Linked DNA regions of Pyxidicoccus xibeiensis. The protein of the gene in region 1 interacts with the protein of each later gene in a pairwise test. Links are inferred from orthologs where the notes say so. Each region holds a gene or a part of one and is shown on either strand. Other genes may lie near its edges. The genes, in order: serC and selB.

Region 1 (8,712 bases):
CCGGCAGGCACCGGCCCTGCTGGCAGGTGAAGCCCGCCGCGCACACGCTCTCTTCCTCCTCTTCCTCCGCCTCGCCGCCCTCCGCGGAGCACTCCGCCACGCAGGCGGTGCCACCCTCGGGCAGGTCCGCGCAGCGCGAGCCGGCCTGGCACTTCCAGTCCCCGTCGCACGGCGAGCACTGCGGCCCGGGGCCCTCGCAGCGGAAGCCCACGCAGGACAGGCCCTCCGCGCACTGCGAATCCGCGTGGCACTCCACGCACCGGCGGTTGGGCGCGCACACCAGGCCGTCCGCGCAGCCCGTCACCGCGCAGCCGCGCTCGACCAGGTCCGGGGCCAGCGCCAGCTCCAGCTTGATTTCCTTCTTCTCGCCGGGCCCCACGCACGCCTCGGCCGACAGCGAGGGGAAGCCCGTCGCGGACACCGACACGCCATAGCAGCCGTCCGGCAGCGGCCCCACGCGCAGCCGCCCCTTGTCATCCAGCTTCAGCCGCTGGAAGGGCGTGCCCACCACGGCGACCTGCGCCCCGGAGACGCGCTCACCCTGGGACGCCTTCACGCGCAGGTCGAAGAAGCCCGCGGCCGTCGGCGCCACCTGCTTCAGCTCGACGGAGTACCCGCCCTGCACCGTCACCGGGACGCGCGCCGCCTTCTCCGCGGTGGCCACGATGAACAGCTCCGCGGCGCCCGCGGGGACGCGCTCCAGCGTGAAGCGCCCCTCGGCGTCCACGGTGCTGCGCACGCCGGGCTGGCCCACCAGCGACACCAGCGCGACGGACGCGTCGTACTCGCTGAGCTGGCCCCGCACGGTGCCCACCCGGAAGGGGTCGTTGCTCAGGTTGCCGCACGCGCTCACGCCCAGCGCGAGGAGGGCGGTCATCGCGATGTGAAGAGTCGAGCGCATCAGAATCGATATCCCACACCGGCCCAGGCGCCGGTGAAGCCCACGGCCTGTCCCTGTCCGTCCACCACCACGTACGTGAGCATGAGCTGGGCCTGTGACATCAGCTCCAGCCGCTCACCCACCCGCCACACCGCACCACCCACCACGCCAGGGCTGACCGTGAAGAAGCTCTGGCTGCCCGCGAAGGTCTCCACGTCAAAGGACCGCCCCAGGTACAGAGCGGCCACGCGCGGTCCGGCGAACAGCGTCACCCGCTCCCACCGCCAGAGGTACGGCAGGGCCGCCCCGGCGGTGAGCGTGGTGTAGCCGAAGGGCACCTCGCTGCCCGGGAGCAGCTGCAGCGCCTGCCGCCCCGTGCTGAAGCTCACGTCAAAGAGCAGGCCGAAATTTTCAAGCGGGCGGTCCTCGAGCCGCAGGGACACGGCGACCTCGGGGGCCCGCGGCAGCAGCTCGCTGCGGCTGCGCGCGTCCGCGAAGGTGAACATGCCGCCCAGCAGCGACAGCGAGCGCCGGGGGAAGGCCTCCAGCAGCAGCCGCTCCAGCGGCAGGCGCTCGCCGACGCCGAGCTCCACGTCGCGCCGCACCAGCACCGCGTCGCCCTTGGTCAGCTCCACCGTGCGCTTGCCCGGCGTCACCGCCGCGCCGCCCGGCAGCTCCGTGCGCGTCTCGCCGTCCACCTTGAGGGTGAAGCCGTCCAGCCGCGGGTTGTAGGAGAACAGCTCGGGCCGGCCCGTCCGGGCGATGGTGCCCGACAGCACCACGGGGTCCGCCCCTACCTCCAGGATTTCCGCCGAGGGCCGCTGCCGGCCCTCCGTGAAGGCGAAGGTGCGCCGCCGCGCGTAGTCGTGCACCTCGGTGGCGGTGACGGCGCCGTCCACGTTGCGGTCCGCGTTGCCGCCCAGGCCTTCGATGAGGAAGTGGGTGTAGATGTCGTTGCGCAGGCCCTCGTCCTCGCGCGCCGTCTCGCCCCAGTCGCAGGCGGCGAACACCAGCGACGCGCGCGACGACTCCTCCAGGGGCCGCGCGTAGAAGCCGGCCTTGATGCCGGACAGCTCCGCCTCCAGCTCCTTGGGCAGCAGCGACTTGCCGCTGCCGCTGTGGCACGTGGCCAGCACCAGCAGCCGGCGCCGGCTGGCCAGCCCGTCGAACTCCGCCTTGAGCGAGTCCATGGACAGCGCCGTCTGCGGGATGGCGCGGAAGGACGCGTCGCGCGTCACCAGGTAGCGCCGCAGCTCCCCCTGGTTGTCGCGCGCCAGGGTGCCGTGCGCGGAGAAGTACACCACCACCACGTCATCCGGCCGGTGGGCCTCCTGCTTGAGCTGCCGCAGCGCCGCGAGGATGGACGCGCGCGTCGTCTCCTCCGGGCGGGTGAGCACCCGCACCGTGTCGAACCGGCCGCGCGCCGGGTCCTTCAGCGCCGCCGCCAGGTCCGTGGCGTCCTTGGTCGTGTAGCGCAGGCCGCGCCAGTGCGGGTCGTCGAACTCGGAGATGCCCACCAGCAGCGCCATGCGCCGTGGCGTATAGGCGGTGGACAGGGCCTCCTCGTCGAGCCGGAGCGGCACCAGGCCGCCCTTCTCCACGGAAGCAGGCCCCGCACATGCGGCAACAACCGCCAGCAGGAAGGGAAGGAGGCGTCTCACGGGCATCCGGTCAGGGACGATTCTGACCGCTTCGGACGCTGACGTCGAACCTCGTCACGCCCAGGGGGCTCTGCTCCCGGGCCTCACTTCCACCCACCAACACCTCCTGCACCATGTCCGCGGAGGGCTCCTGCCTGCCCGCCGAGCCGACGAGCCAGAGCGTCACCGGCCCCGCCTCACCCTCCAGGCTGACACCGGCCAGGCCCTGGGGGCCCTGCAGGTCATGCGTCCCCGCCTCCAGCGGGAAGCGGCCGAGCAGCTCGGGCCGCTGGCCCTCCCGCTGCTGGAAGAGCAGGGCGGTGCCGGCCTCGGTGGCGTGGTAGCGCAGCAGCAGCACGTCCGCGGCCTCCACCGCCGAGTCCGGATCCAACCGCCGCAGGCCGCCGTCCTCGCCCCGCGCCACCACGGCCAGCTCCAGGGCGAGGCGGCCCGCCGGGCCCTTCACCCCGTCCCAGCCGGTATTCGTGCCCGTCTGCACCCCCGGGTCGGCCGCGCGCAGGCGGGGCACCACCACCACCGCCAGGAGGCAGGCGGCGACGGCGCCCGCGGCGATTCCCCAGCGCCGGGCGCTGGCGCCCGGCCCGCCCTGGCGCAGCTCGCGGCGCACCCGGGCCAGGCCCAGCTCATTCAGCGGGGCGTCCTTCGCCGGCGGGCCGAGGCCCATCAGCGCGGCGTCCACCCGCCCGTCGAGCACGTCCGGCCCGGCGTGGGTGGCGAGGAACTCCTCACACGTCTCACACGGCGCGGCCAGGTGCTCGCGGAAGTACGCCACGGCCTCCGGCTCTCGCTGGGAGAGGGCGCGCAGCGCATTGTCATCCAGGTGTCTCATGACTGCTCACTCCCACCGACCGGCTAGCACCCGCCGGAGCAACTCTCTCTTGATGCGGCCCCGGAACCGCTCGAGCCGCATCGTCACCGCGCTCTTCCCCACGCCCAGCTTCTCCGCAATCTCCCGCGCCGACAGCTCGCCCTCAATGTAGAAGAGCTGCACCGTCCGCTTCTCCTCGCCCTCCGGCAGCTCGGCGATGAGCTGTCGCACCACCTCGATGTCGCGCTCCAGCTGCAGCGCCTCGGGGATGTGGGGAACCGTCTCTGGCTCCGGGTCCGCCACGTCGTCTTCCAGCCGCCGCGTGCTCGACTTGCGCTCCAGCCGTGTCCGGGCCCGGTTGCGGGCAATGGACAGCAGCCACGCTTCGAACGCTCCGACCTCCTTCAGTCGGGGGAGCGCCCGGAACGCCCGGACAAAGGTCTCCTGGATGACGTCCTCCACCTCGTCCGGGTCCAGCGGGGCGAACCCGGCCACCAGCCGCGCCACCATGGGCCGGGAGCGCCGGTACAGCTCACTGTAGGCAGTCGCCTCCCCTCGGGACGCCCGCTTCACCCACTCCGTCAACCCCTCCGAGGAACCCACCTGACCTCCAGACCCCCGAATCCATGCGTCGGCCACTCAACCGGGGAATTCCCGTTGCTCTGGGCTCAAAGCAGCCGAGCAGGCTCCTTCGCACTGGCACCGGGGGGGGCGCCAGGGGGAAGAATGGTGCCGCGGTCGTTCATTTCCCAAAGGACACTGCCATGCGCGTCATCAACTTCAATCCCGGCCCCGCCGGTCTGCCCCTGCCGGCGCTCGAGCGCGCCCGCGACGAGCTGCTCGACTTCCAGGGCTCGGGCATGTCCGTCATGGAGCATAGCCACCGGGGGCCCGTGTACGAGGCCGTCCACGACGAGGCCATCTCCCTGCTGACCGGGCTGCTCGGCATCCCCACCACCCATCAGGTCCTCTTCCTCACCGGCGGTGCCTCGCAGCAGTTCGCCCAGGTGCCGATGAACTTCCTCACCCCCGAAACGGGGGCGGACTACCTCATGACGGGAGTGTGGAGCGAGAAGGCCCTCGACGAGGCGAAGTACTACGGGAAACCCCGCGTCGCGGCCACCACGGTCCAGCCGGACAAGCACTACACGCGCGTGCCCCGCCAGGCCGAGCTCCAGCTGGACCCCAAGGCGGCCTACGTCCACCTGACGAGCAACAACACCATCTACGGCACCCAGTGGCACACCTTCCCGGACGTGGGGAACGTGCCGCTCGTGGCGGACATGAGCTCGGACTTCCTGTGGAAGCGCATCGACGTGAGCCGCTTCGGGCTCATCTACGCGGGCGCGCAGAAGAACCTGGGCCCCTCCGGCGTGACGCTGGTGCTGGCGGACAAGGCCTTCATCGCCCGGGGGCGCAAGGACATCCCCAAGTTCTTCCGCTACACCGTCCACGCGGAGAACAACTCGCTCTACAACACGCCTCCCACCCTGGCCATCTACCTGGTGCGCAACGTGCTGGCCTGGATGAAGGACGTGGGCGGCCTGGAGCAGCTGGAGCGGTGGAACCGGCAGAAGGCGGAGCTGCTCTACGGCGCCATCGACCGGCACGCGGGCTTCTACCGGGCGCCGGTGGAGCGCGAGTCCCGTTCAGTGATGAACGTCGTCTTCCACCTGCCCACCGAGGCGCTGGACGCCGCCTTCGTCGCGGAGGCGAAGAAGCAGGGCATGGTGGGCCTGAAGGGGCACCGGACCGCGGGCGGCATCCGGGTTTCCACCTACAACGCCGTGACGGTGGAGAATGTGCGCACCCTGGCCACCTTCATGGACCACTTCGTGAAGATGCACGGCTAGGCTGCGTCCAACCCCAGGGATTACCTACCGGAGGTTTCATGAAAACCACGCTGTCCGCCGTCGCGCTGTCCCTGCTGCTCGCCGCTCCCGCGTTTGCCAAGGACGTCGCCGGGGTGAAGTACCCGGAGACTGCCACCGTGGAGGGCAAGGAGCTGAAGCTCAACGGGGTGGGGCTGCGCACCAAGATGGTGTTCAAGGTCTACACCGCGGGGCTGTACGTGGAGAACCCGTCCCAGGACGGGGCGAAGATCATCAGCGCGGACGAAATCAAGCGCGTGCGCATGTACATGCTGCGGGACTTGGACAAGAAGACCATCACCGACGCCATCGGCGATGCCTTCAAGAAGAACGCGGGCAGCAAGCTGGCGGAGCTGCAGCCCAAGCTGGACCAGTTCAACTCGGGCGTCACCGACGTGAAGAAGGGCGACGAGCTCATCCTCACCTACGTCCCCGGCCAGGGCACCCGCGTGCAGAGCGCCAAGGGCGGGCAGACCATTACCGTGGAGGGCAAGGACTTCGCGGACGCGCTCTTCTCCGTCTTCGTGGGGAAGAGCCCCGTGGACGGTGACCTCAAGGATGGGATGCTCGGCAAGGACTGAGCCCGGGCCTTCCTGGATGTGACCGGCGCCCCGTGTCTCCTCGTGAGCCGCGGGGCGTCGTCGTGTAGAGGGGGAGTGCAATCCCCCGACGCTTCGCCCGTAGTCGAAGGCAGCTGGTGGGAAGGGAGGACGACATGGGTATCTGTACGTGGCTGGTGCTCGGAGGAATCGCCGGTTGGCTGGCGAGCATCATCAAGGGCACCAATGCCCGGATGGGGCTGTTCGCCAACGTCGCCACCGGCATCATCGGCGCGATGCTGGGCGGCTGGCTGTTCAGCCTGATTGGCGGCAGGGGTGTGACGGGCTTCAACCTCTACTCGCTGGCGGTGGCCACGGTGGGGGCCGTCATCCTCATCAGCATCGTCCAGGCCATCCGCAGATAGCTCAGAAGAGGCTGAGCTGCGGGGTGGGCGGCGGCTTGCGCTCCGGGCGCCGGAAGGTGTCCGGGGCGTCGTGCTCGGTGACGGACGAGGTGCGGATGCCCACCTTGCGCGCCGCCGTGTGGAAGAGGCGGTGAATGGTCTCCGCGTAGAGCCCCTCGCCACGCATGCGGCTCTTGAAGCGCGAGTCGGTGAGCTCCCCGCCGCGCGTCTCGCGGATGCGGTGCAGCACGCGCTCGGCGCGCAGGGGCAGCTTCGCGCGCAGGCGCTCCGTGAAGACTTCCTGCACCGGGCCGGGCAGGCGCACCAGGGTGTGGTGGGCGCGGGTGGCGCCCGCCTCGCGCGCCGCGGCGAGCACCCGGGGGATGTCCTCGTCGTTGAGCCCCGGGATGATGGGGGCCACGGACACCGCCACGTCGATGCCGGCCTCGGTGAGCCGCTGAATGGCGAGCAGCCGCCGCTGGGGTGACGCCGCGTAGGGCTCCATGGCGCGGGCGAGCTCCGCGTTGTGGAAGGGCAGGCTGACGCTCACCCACAGCCGCGCGTCCCGGGCCAGGCGCTGGAGGACGTCGATGTCCCGCTCAATCAGCACGCCCTTGGTGATGATGCCCACCGGGTTGCGGTACTCGGCGCAGACCTCCAGACAGCCGCGCGTGAGGCGCAGGGACGCCTCCAGCGGCTGGTAGCAGTCGGTGACGCCGCTGAAGACGACCGTCTCGCCCTTCCACGACGGCTTCTCGAAGGCCTCGCGCAACAGCTCCGGAGCGCGCGGCTTCACCACCAGCTTCGTCTCGAAGTCCGTGCCGGCGCCCAGGTCCAGGTACTGGTGCGAGGGGCGCGCGTAGCAGTAGGCGCAGGCGTGCAGGCAGCCGCGGTACGGGTTGACGCTCCAGGTGAAGCACACGTCCGGGCTGTCGTTGCGCGACACCACCTGCCGGCTGTGGTCCTCGAACACCTCCAGCTTCGAGGGCGGAATCTCGTCCAGGTACTCCACCGCGGTGCTGGCCCAGGGGTTGGGCGGATTGTCGATGGGGCGCGCCTTCACATGCGCACCGTGTGCCTGAAAGCACGTTCAGTCAAGTGTCCGTGCGCGTCCGTCCCGACGGCCAGGCGGCGGGGGAGGGAACGAGCAGGTGAAGAGGGGCGCGAGCAGCGGGGAGAAGGTGCTGCCCGCGCCGCGCTGCTCAGGGCAGGCTGGAGGACCAGCCACCGTCCACGGGATAGGCGCCGCCGGTGCAGTAGCTGCTGTCCTCGCTGGCGAGGAAGAGGTTCAACCGGGCGACCTCCTCGTTGGAGGCGAAGCGCTTGAGGGGCACGCGTCCGGCGACCCAGGCCCGAATCTCGGCCTCCTTGCCGACCCCCAGGGTCCGCTCCACGTTGGTCATCATGTCGTTGTCGACAGGGCCGGGGCATACGGCGTTGACCCGGATGCGGTGGGGCGCACCGTCGATGGCGGCCGCGCGCGCGATTCCCACGACGGCGTGCTTGCTGGCCACGTACGGCGAGGAGATTCCCATCCCACCGAGGCCTCCCGCCGAGGAGGTGAGGATGATGCTCCCGCCGCCGCGCTTCTGCAGCTCGGGGAAGGCGTACTTGATGGCCAGCCATGTCCCGCGCACGTTGATGGCCATCACCGCGTCGAAGGACTCCACGGGGATGTCGGAGATGGGGTGGAACTCCCCCTGGATGCCCGCGTTGCTCACCAGGATGTCGAGCCCGCCGTAGCGCTCCACCGCTTCACGGAGGTAGCGCTGGGTGTCCTCGACCTGCGAGACATCCGCCACGGTGTAGCTGACGTTCTCGTGGTTGATGTCCTGCACCGTCTTGCGGAGCTTCTCCGCGTTCCGGCCCACCACCACCACCCGGGCGCCCTCCTGGACGAAGAGCGCGGCCGTCGCCGCTCCGATGCCACTGCCGCCGCCGGTGATGACCGCGACCTTGTCCTGCAACCGCTTCATGATGTGCTCCTTCTCGAGGGCGGCTGGGGCTCCAGCCGCAGCGGATACTAGAGAGAGCACGCCAGCGGCACTAGCCACGGAACCCGCGAGGGTGGCGGCATGCCGTCGAGCAGTCTGGCCCCTTGCCGAGCTGGTACCTGTCGGGAGTTGCGGCCCAGACGTGCAATGGGAAAGAGGCGGAGACACTCAGCGGGGCCGGCAAGTACGCCGAGGCTGTGGTGCAGATGGAACATGCACTGGTGCTGATGGAGGCAGTGCTCGGCGGCATGCATCCGGCAGTCGCAGATTGCCTGAGCGCCCGACGCCTCTTCGTCTCACCGGATGGCCAGCTGGCGATGGTGCCCTTCGCCGCCCTTCACGACGGCAAGAGCTTCCTCGTGGATACCTTCGACTTCGCCTATCTCACCTCCGGCAAGGACCTGCTGCCACGTCTCCAGCAGCCGGTCCCTCCAGCGGAGAGGCTCCAGCGCGTGCCGAGCGCTCCCTCGCCGTCGCGCGCTTCTTCTCCAGCCGAGGCGACGTCAAGCAAGGGCAGGGCATCTACGGGCTGCGCCGCGCGCTCGTGGTGGCGGG
Region 2 (7,840 bases), on another replicon or contig:
CAGCTCCGCGAACAGGCGCACGAAGGTTGCGTGGTCCTCTGCTCGCCCGGGCCTCAGCACCCACAGTGGTACCCTTTGTCCCACTTCCACTTTCATCTACCACCCCTCCTGGAGGCTGGAGTGGAGAATGACGGTAGCGGAAAGCCTGTCCGGACGTAGAAAAGAAGGCGGCCCGACACCCCATGAGGGTGCCGGGCCGCGGGTCTTCTCAAGGTGACTCACCGGAAGTGCTGAAGGGGTGGGGGGGAACCGCCTTCAGCCTCGCTTCGATGTGTCCCGCCCATCCCTATAGCAGCCCCCGTGCCAGGGCCCGCGCGCGGGCAAAGTCCAGTTTTCTCAAGCACTTGGCGAAGAGCCCTGCCCTGCCAGGCGCCGCCGATTGCATTGCAGCACTGAAATCCGGTTGCAGATGTGAAAATGGCGAGCAAATCCAGGCACTTGCGCTTTTCACCGATGAACCCGCCCATTTCGGATCTGAATCCATGGAAAAGTTCCGCCTGCAGCCGCGTGCGAGAGCGGCTCGCTACTCGCGTGCCGGCTCGGGGGGCGGGCGGAGGTTGAGGCGCTTCATCTTCCGCCACAGGGTGGTGGAGGAGACGCCCAGCTCGTCCGCGACGCGGGCCAGGTCCACGCCGTGGCGCTCCAGGGCCTGGGTGATGGCGTGGCGCTCGGCCTCTTCCACCACCTCGGCCAGGGTGGGCCCGGTGCTGGGGAGGCGGCCGCCGCCCCCCTGCCCGTCGAGGAAGGCCACGCTGGGGGTGCCGTGCGAGGGGGTGAGGCGCCCCTGGCGCAGGGGGAAGTCCTCGGGGAGCAGCTCGTCATTCTCGGCCAGGGCGGCGGCCTGCTCCACCAGGTTCTCCAGCTCACGCACGTTGCCGGGGAAGTTGTAGCCCATCAGGTGGGCCACGGCGGAGGCCGACAGGCGCTTGGGCTTGGGGCTGCGGGCGTTGGAGCGCTCCAGGAAGTGCTTGGCCAGCTCGGGCACGTCCTCCAGGCGCTCGCGCAGCGGCGGCACGCGCAGGGCCACCACGTTGAGGCGGTAGTAGAGGTCCTGCCGGAAGCGCTTCTCGCGCACCTCCAGCTCGATGTCGCGGTTGGTGGCGGCCACGGTGCGCACGTCCACCCGCAGCGCGGTGGACTCGCCCACGCGGCGGACCTCGCCCTCCTGCAGCGCGCGCAGCAGCTTGGACTGGAAGGCGGGGCTCGTCTCCGTCACCTCGTCGATGAAGAGCGTGCCGCCGTCGGCCTCCTCGAAGAGGCCCCGGCGGGCCTTCACCGCGCCGGTGAAGGCGCCCTTCGCGTGGCCGAACAGCTCGCTCTCCAGCAGGGCCTCGCTGATGGCGGCGCAGTTGACGGGAACGAACGAGCGCACCTTGCGGCGGCTGTGCGCATGGAGCGCGCGCGCCACCAGCTCCTTGCCGGTGCCACTCTCGCCGTGGATGAGCACCGTGGCGTCGCTCTGGGCCACGCGCCGCAGCCGCGTGGACAGGTCCCTCATGACGGCGCTGCCGCCCACCAGCGCGGACAGGCCGTGGCGCTGGTTGAAGTCGGTGGCGAGGTTGTCGACGTCGCGCTGCAGGTGGGAGCGCTCCAGCGCGCGCTCCACGCGCAGCCGCAGCTCGCTCTCCTTGAAGGGCTTGGTGAGGTAGTCGTAGGCGCCCAGGCGCATGGCGTCCACCGCGCTCTCGATGGAGCCGAACGCCGTCATCATGATGACCTGCAGGCGGGGCGCCACCTCCAGCGCGCGCCGCAGCAGCGTCAGCCCGTCCATGGGCTCCATCTTCAAGTCCGTCAGCAGCAGGTCGATGCTGCCGCCGGCCAGCTGGGCCAGGGCCTCCTCGCCGGTGGCGGCCTCGAAGACGGTGTGGTGCTCGGCGCGCAGCAGCAGCGCGGTGGTGGCGCGCATGTTGCGCTGGTCGTCCACCACGAGGATGCGTCCACGAATAGGAGAGGTGTGGGCGTCGGTCATGGGAAGGACGGGGGCTGAGAGAGGGGCAGCCGGAAGGTGAAGGTGGTACCGCGTCCAGGCGTGCTGTCCACGGCGATTTCGCCCCGATGCTCTTCGAGGATCCGCTTCACGACAGCCAGGCCCAGGCCGGTGCCCTGGGCCTTGGTGGTGAAGAACGGTTCGAAGACGCGGTGGAGCAGCTCCGCGGGGATGCCCGGTCCCTGGTCGGCGACGTCGATGCGCAGGTGGTCCCTGCCCGCGTGGGCCTCGCGGCGCGCACGCACCTGGACCAGTCCGCCCTGGGGCATGGACTGGATGGCGTTCACCGCGACGTTGACGAGCGCCTGGCGGATGAGCCGCCGGTCCATGGGCACCGGCGGCAGCCCCGGCTCCACCTCGGACTGGATGTGGACGGGGCGGTCCACGCCGCCGCCCTGCGCGCGCGCGGCCTCCAGCGAGTCCTGCAGCACGCGGCCCAGGTCCTCGTGCTGGAGCACCGGGTCCCTGGGGCGCGTGTAGTCCAGCAGGTCGCCGACGATGCGGTTGAGCCGGTCGCTCTCCTCGCCCAGGATGTCCAGCAGCATGGCGGCGTCGCCGCCCGGGTCCAGCAGCCGGCGCAGCGAGGCCACCGCGTTGAAGATGACGCCCAGCGGGTTGCGGACTTCATGGGCCACAATCGCGGACAGCTCGCCCAGGGCCGCCAAGCGCTCGCGCTTCACCATCTCCGCGCGGGTGGCGGCGAGCTCCGCGTAGCTGGCCCACAAGGACTCGTACAGGCGCGCGTTGGCGATGGAGAGCGCCAGCTGGCCGCAGGTGGCCTCGGCCAGCTCGATGAGCTCCGGCCCGAAGGCGCGCGGCCGGCGGGTGTCGTCCACCACCACCACGCCGATGAGCTCCTCGCGCGAGGTGAGCGGCAGGGCCAGCAGCGCCTTCTCCCCGAAGCGCTGCACGAGCTGCGCGTCGTAGCCCTCGACGGAGACGGACACGTCTTCAATCGCGATGGGCCGGCGCTCGCGGGCCACGCGTGTGGCCAGGCTGTCGCCGTGCAGCGGCAGCACCACCGTGCGGAAGAAGTCGCGGTGGGCCGTGGAGGCGGCGGCGCCGCGCAAGAGCTTGGCCGACTCGTCGTACAGCATGATGTAGCAGTTGGACACGTCCAGCAGGTGGACGAGGAAGTCGGAGGCCACGTCGAGGATGCTGGAGGTCTCCAGCACGCCCGACGTGGTGCGCGCCAGGTCCAGCAGCAGGCGCGTCTCCGCCAGCTGGCGCGAGGACTCGGCGCGCAGCCGGCGCTGCTCCACCAGCGTCACCAGCAGCTCCGCGAGCGTGCCCAGCAGCCGCACGTCGCGCGCGTCGAAGGGCCGGTCCCCGGCGCGCAGGACCTGGACGCTGCCGCACACCTCGCCCCCGCGCGTGAGCCGCGCCAGCACCCCGCATCCCAGCCGCCCGCCGGACAGCGCGGCCAGCGCCGCGCCCTGGACCTCGGTGGACAGGCCGCCCTCCCCCGTATCCGCCAGCACGCCCGTGAGGCGCTCCGCGTGCCCGCCGTCCCGCACCAGGTCCGCCAGGCCCACGTGGGTGACCAGCGCCAGCGCCCTGCCCTGCGAGGGCGACAGGTGCAGCGCCGCGGAGGCCGCCTGCAGCAGCTCCGCGACACGCGACAGGAAGTCCTCCAGCGTGGGAGGCACCGGCTGCGCGACGAAGCGCGCCATCTGCGCCACGGCCTCCACTTCCCAGCGGCTGCGGGCCCCATCCGCCTGCACGCGCGCGTCCGTCAGCGCCGCGCCCACCACCTTGGCGAAGAGCGTCAGCACCGAGCCATGGCGCGGGGCCACCCACTGCCCCGCCACCCACAGCACCTCGACCTGCGGCCCTCCCACCGGAAGGTACACGTGCGAGGGCGAGGCCTGGTCCGCGCCGCCGAACACGGGCCGTCCGTCCGACAGGGCCTCCATCCCCAGCCCCACGTCCTCCGGCAGCGGCTGGCCGTCACGCGCCAGCAGCCGCTCGCCGTCCCAGCGCAGCAGGCGGACCCGGAAGCCCGCGGCCTCCAGCCCCTTCAGCGCCACCCGGCGCACCGCGTCCTCGGAGTGCGCGGCCACCAGCCCCGCGGACGTCTCCACCAGGCGCTCGGCCAGGGCCAGCTCCGGCGGCCCATCCACGAGGGGCAGACAGTTGAGCAGCAGCGCCCCGGCACCGCCCTCGAGCGGGAGGCGCGTCGCGTACAGGGCCACCTCGCGGGTGGCGCCGTCCGCGCAGGGCAGCTGGTACACCTGGGTGCGCGGCTCCATGGGCGCGCCGGACTCCAGCAGGCGGTAGCGCTCCGACAGGCGGCTGCGCTCCTCCGGCTGGACGAAGTCCATCACCGGGCGCCCCTCGACCTGCTCACGCGGAGCACCGACGAGCGCGAGCCACGCCTCGTTGACGGAGCACACGCGCCCCTCGACGACCGCCAGCATGGGGTTGCCGAAGGGCTCGATGAGGGCGCGCAGGTCGGCCTCGCTGTAGCGCTTGGTGCTCATCCCCGACGCAGTACCCGCTTCTCGCCCACCCTGAGCGTGACCTTCTCCCGGTCGAAGTATTCGGACAGCGGGATGACGAACTTGCGGCTCTGCCCGACCATTTCCTTGAAGGCCTGGGTGGTAATCTCCTTCTTCTCGCGCAGGTGGGCAACCAGGCGCTCGCGGAGCCCCGCCAGCGCCCCCGCGTCGAAGCACAGCTCCTCGCTCACCCGCACCGCCGTCCCCTCCGCCACCATGACCTTCAACAACTCCTGGAGCCGGGCCGTGGAGAGCTGAAGCTTCTGCGCCAGCTCGTTGAGGGTGGGTGGCGACAGCCCCGCCGCGGACAGCTCCGCCGCGAGCCGCGTCCGCGCCGCCTCGTCTCCCAGCGTCAGCGTGCGGCCACGCCCCTTGAGGCGCACCACCTCGCGGTCCAGCTCCACCTTCCCCGCGTCCACCAGCGCCTGGGACACCCGCTGGAAGACGCGGGCATCCAGCTCCGAGGACAGGCGCTGGCGCAGCTCCTCGCGGGGCAGCCCCTCACGCAGGGGCTCGCGCTCGTGGAAGGCGGCCAGCAGGGCCAGCGCCCTCTGCTGGAGTCCCTCGAAGACCTCGCCGGACAGGTACAGGCGCCGCTCCCGGTCCACCAGCAGCGCCCCGCCCCGCGCGCCCAGCAGCTCCAGCGCGCGGCCGAGCACCTTCGGGCCCAGCCCGGAGCGGCCGAAGAGCTCCGGCTGCGTCAGGCCCCGGTAGCCCGCCTGCCGCAGCAGCCACGCCACCTGCCCCGCCGGGTCTGCCTCCAGCAGCGGCGCCACCACCGCCGAGCCGCCCTTGCGACGCCGCGGGGGCGTAATCGACAGGATGCGCCCACCGGCCACCGTGGCGCCCCGGCCCGGCAGCGCGCGCGAGCCGCGCAGGATGAAGCGCTGGCCCACCAGCGCGCCCACGGGCCCATCCAGCCGCAGTTGGGCCAGCGCCGTCTCCCCCGGCTCCAGCCGCTCCACGTCGAGCAGCGCCACCGTGGCCTCCACCTGCGCGGTGCCCAGGTGGAGCAGCAGCTTCTTGCGGCGGGCCAGCGGGGCCTCCGCCGCGGGCAGCAGCGCCAGCTCCACGTCCAGCATGCGCGTTTCCGGCAGCTCGCCCGAGCGCACCAGCACCATGCCCCGGTGCAGCTGCTCCGGCTCCACGCCGGTGACATTCACCGCCGCGCGCTGGCCCGCCTCCACCCGGGGCACCGCCTGCCCGTGCACCTGCACCCCGCGCACGCGCAGCGGACCGGGCAGCCCCGGCAGCAGCGCCACCGCGTCATCCACCGCCAGCGCGCCCGACAGCAGCGTGCCCGTCACCACCGTGCCGAAGCCCTTGATGGTGAAGACGCGGTCCACCGGCAGGAAGGCGGGCCCCTCCGCGGGGCGCTTGGGCAGCGCGGCGGCGGCGCGGGTGAGCGCGGCCTTCAGCGCGTCCAGGCCCTCGCCCGTCTTCGACGAGCAGGGCACCACGGGCGCGCCCTCGAGGAAGGTTCCGGCGGTGAGCGCGCCCAGGTCCGCCTCCACCAGCGCGCGCCACTCCGGGCCCAGCTCCGCCAGCAGGTCCGACTTGGTGAGGGCGATGACGCCGGCCCTCACGCCCAGCAGCCGGCAGATGTCCAGGTGCTCGCGCGTCTGGGGCATGACGCCCTCGTCCGCGGCGATGACGAGCACCGCCAGGTCCACGCCGCCCGCGCCCGCGGCCATGGCCTTCACGAAGCGCTCGTGGCCGGGCACGTCCACCACGCCGGCCACCGTGCCGTCGTCCAGCGCCAGGTGCGCGAAGCCCAGTTCCAGCGTGATTCCGCGCCGCTTCTCCTCCTTGAGCCGGTCGGTGTCGATGCCGGTGAGCGCCTTCACCAGGGACGTCTTCCCGTGGTCGATGTGCCCCGCCGTGCCGACAATCATCGCCGCCCCCCAGCGTCGCGGCTCATGCGCCGGCCTTGTCGGGGTCCTCGTCGAAGCGGGCGTCGCCGGTGACAGGCTCGTAGTCCCAGGGGAACACCACGAGCGCGGCGGTGGCCAGCGCGCAGTAGTCCGGCGCGTAGCCGTCCGGCCGCGCCACCAGGCACGCCGTCTCCACCTTCTTCGCGCCCGCCTCGCGCGCCAGCGCGGTGGCCAGCCCCAGCGTGTCGCCGCTGGAGGCCACGTCGTCCACGATGAGCACCCGGCGGCCCTTCAGCTCGCGCGGCATCTCTCCCGCCAGCTTCGGGTTGCTCCGCGAGCGCTCACCCTCGCCCCTGTCCCGGCTGCGGCGGCTGATGCGCACGGGGAAGAACTCGCAGCCGAGCGCCGACGACAGCGCCCCGCCCACGAAGACGCCGCCGTGGGCCACGCCCACCACCGCCTGCGGCGCGAAGGACTCACGGATGGCGCCCGCCAGCTCCTGCACTGCGCGGTCGAAGTCCGCCCACGACAGCTCTCGCATGCCGGCGGACCGCCCGCGGGACTGGTCCCTCCCGGTGGGCTGGCGCGGGGCCTCCGCCTGCGGCGCCAGCACCAGGTCCACGGGGATGGACACGAGCTTCTGCGCCTGCCGCCGGTCCGCCTTGGACGCGGACGCGGCGGACTTCTTCGGAGAGGACTTCGCGGTGGGCTTGTTGCGCTTGCCCTGGGCCTTGGGCCCGGGCGCTACCCGCTTGGTGGCCACGGCGGTGACTCCGGATGGGATGCGTGCGGCCCCGTCATACCCCGAGGGCCGCTCCCTGGCCACAACTGGCCGCCACCCAGGCCGTCCTCCGCGTCGCGTAGGACCCGGGTGGCGGTGCCCGCCATCCTCAGGCGGCCAGCTTCTCCTCGACCATGCGGTCGGCCACCTGCTCGGGACGAAGGCCGGACTCCTTCGCGCGCTTCAGCACCGTGTCGATGGTCTCGAAGATGAGCGCGGCGCGGGCATAGGCCTTGTTCCGGTCATACCCCGCCCACTCCTGGGCCACGTTGATGAGGCCGCCGGCATTGGCCGCGTAGTCCGGCACGTAGAGGATGCCGTTGCGGGCGAGCTGCTCGCCGTGCCGCGAGGTGAGCAGCTGGTTGTTGGCCGCGCCACACACCGCCTTCACCCGGAGCAGCGGCAGCGTGGCGTCGTTGATGGCGCCGCCCAGCGCGCACGGGGCGTAGATGTCCGCCTCCATGCGGTGCAGCGTGTCCGCGTCCACGGCGATGGCGCCGTAGTCCTTCACGGCCTTCTCCACGCTGGCGGGGTTGATGTCGCTCACCCACACCTTCGCGCCGCGCTCGTGCAGCTCCTTCACCAGGTACATGCCCACATGGCCCACGCCCAGCACCGTGACGCGCAGGCCCTTGAGGTCCGGCTTGCCGAAGAGGTGCCTGGCCGTGGCCTCCATGGCGCGCGCCACGCCGTACGC

What was found.
Region 2: the proteins of serC (region 1) and selB interact in binary tests that used the Escherichia coli proteins (3 or more experiments, as listed by UniProt). The link is inferred for Pyxidicoccus xibeiensis from one-to-one orthologs.

The regions. Positions count from the first base shown.
Region 1 is NZ_JAJVKV010000015.1:193,786-202,497, reverse strand. Bases 3,162-6,157 are described here. They hold serC (3-phosphoserine/phosphohydroxythreonine transaminase), read left to right. Parts: upstream 3,162-4,113; coding sequence 4,114-5,202; downstream 5,203-6,157. Other genes in these bases: LXT23_RS41200 (GlsB/YeaQ/YmgE family stress response membrane protein), read left to right, coding at 5,936-6,157; LXT23_RS41205 (chalcone isomerase family protein), read left to right, coding at 5,241-5,801; LXT23_RS41215 (RNA polymerase sigma factor), read right to left, coding at 3,377-3,952; LXT23_RS41220 (hypothetical protein), read right to left, coding at 3,162-3,370. Outside these bases: LXT23_RS41230 (carboxypeptidase-like regulatory domain-containing protein), read right to left, coding at 1-901; LXT23_RS41225 (caspase family protein), read right to left, coding at 901-2,541; more of LXT23_RS41220, read right to left, coding at 2,552-3,161; more of LXT23_RS41200, read left to right, coding at 6,158-6,184; LXT23_RS41195 (PA0069 family radical SAM protein), read right to left, coding at 6,186-7,226; LXT23_RS41190 (SDR family NAD(P)-dependent oxidoreductase), read right to left, coding at 7,366-8,139. UniProt on the Escherichia coli protein: Catalyzes the reversible conversion of 3-phosphohydroxypyruvate to phosphoserine and of 3-hydroxy-2-oxo-4-phosphonooxybutanoate to phosphohydroxythreonine. Is involved in both pyridoxine and serine biosynthesis.
Region 2 is NZ_JAJVKV010000018.1:97,777-105,616, reverse strand. The notes cover bases 3,926-6,914. They hold selB (selenocysteine-specific translation elongation factor), read right to left. Parts: upstream 6,384-6,914; coding sequence 4,467-6,383; downstream 3,926-4,466. Other genes in these bases: LXT23_RS43590 (phosphoribosyltransferase), read right to left, coding at 6,406-6,914; LXT23_RS43605 (ATP-binding protein), read right to left, coding at 3,926-4,470. Outside these bases: LXT23_RS43615 (GNAT family N-acetyltransferase), read right to left, coding at 1-21; LXT23_RS43610 (sigma-54-dependent transcriptional regulator), read right to left, coding at 524-1,969; more of LXT23_RS43605, read right to left, coding at 1,966-3,925; more of LXT23_RS43590, read right to left, coding at 6,915-7,125; LXT23_RS43585 (Leu/Phe/Val dehydrogenase), read right to left, coding at 7,253-7,840. UniProt on the Escherichia coli protein: Translation factor necessary for the incorporation of selenocysteine into proteins. It probably replaces EF-Tu for the insertion of selenocysteine directed by the UGA codon. SelB binds GTP and GDP.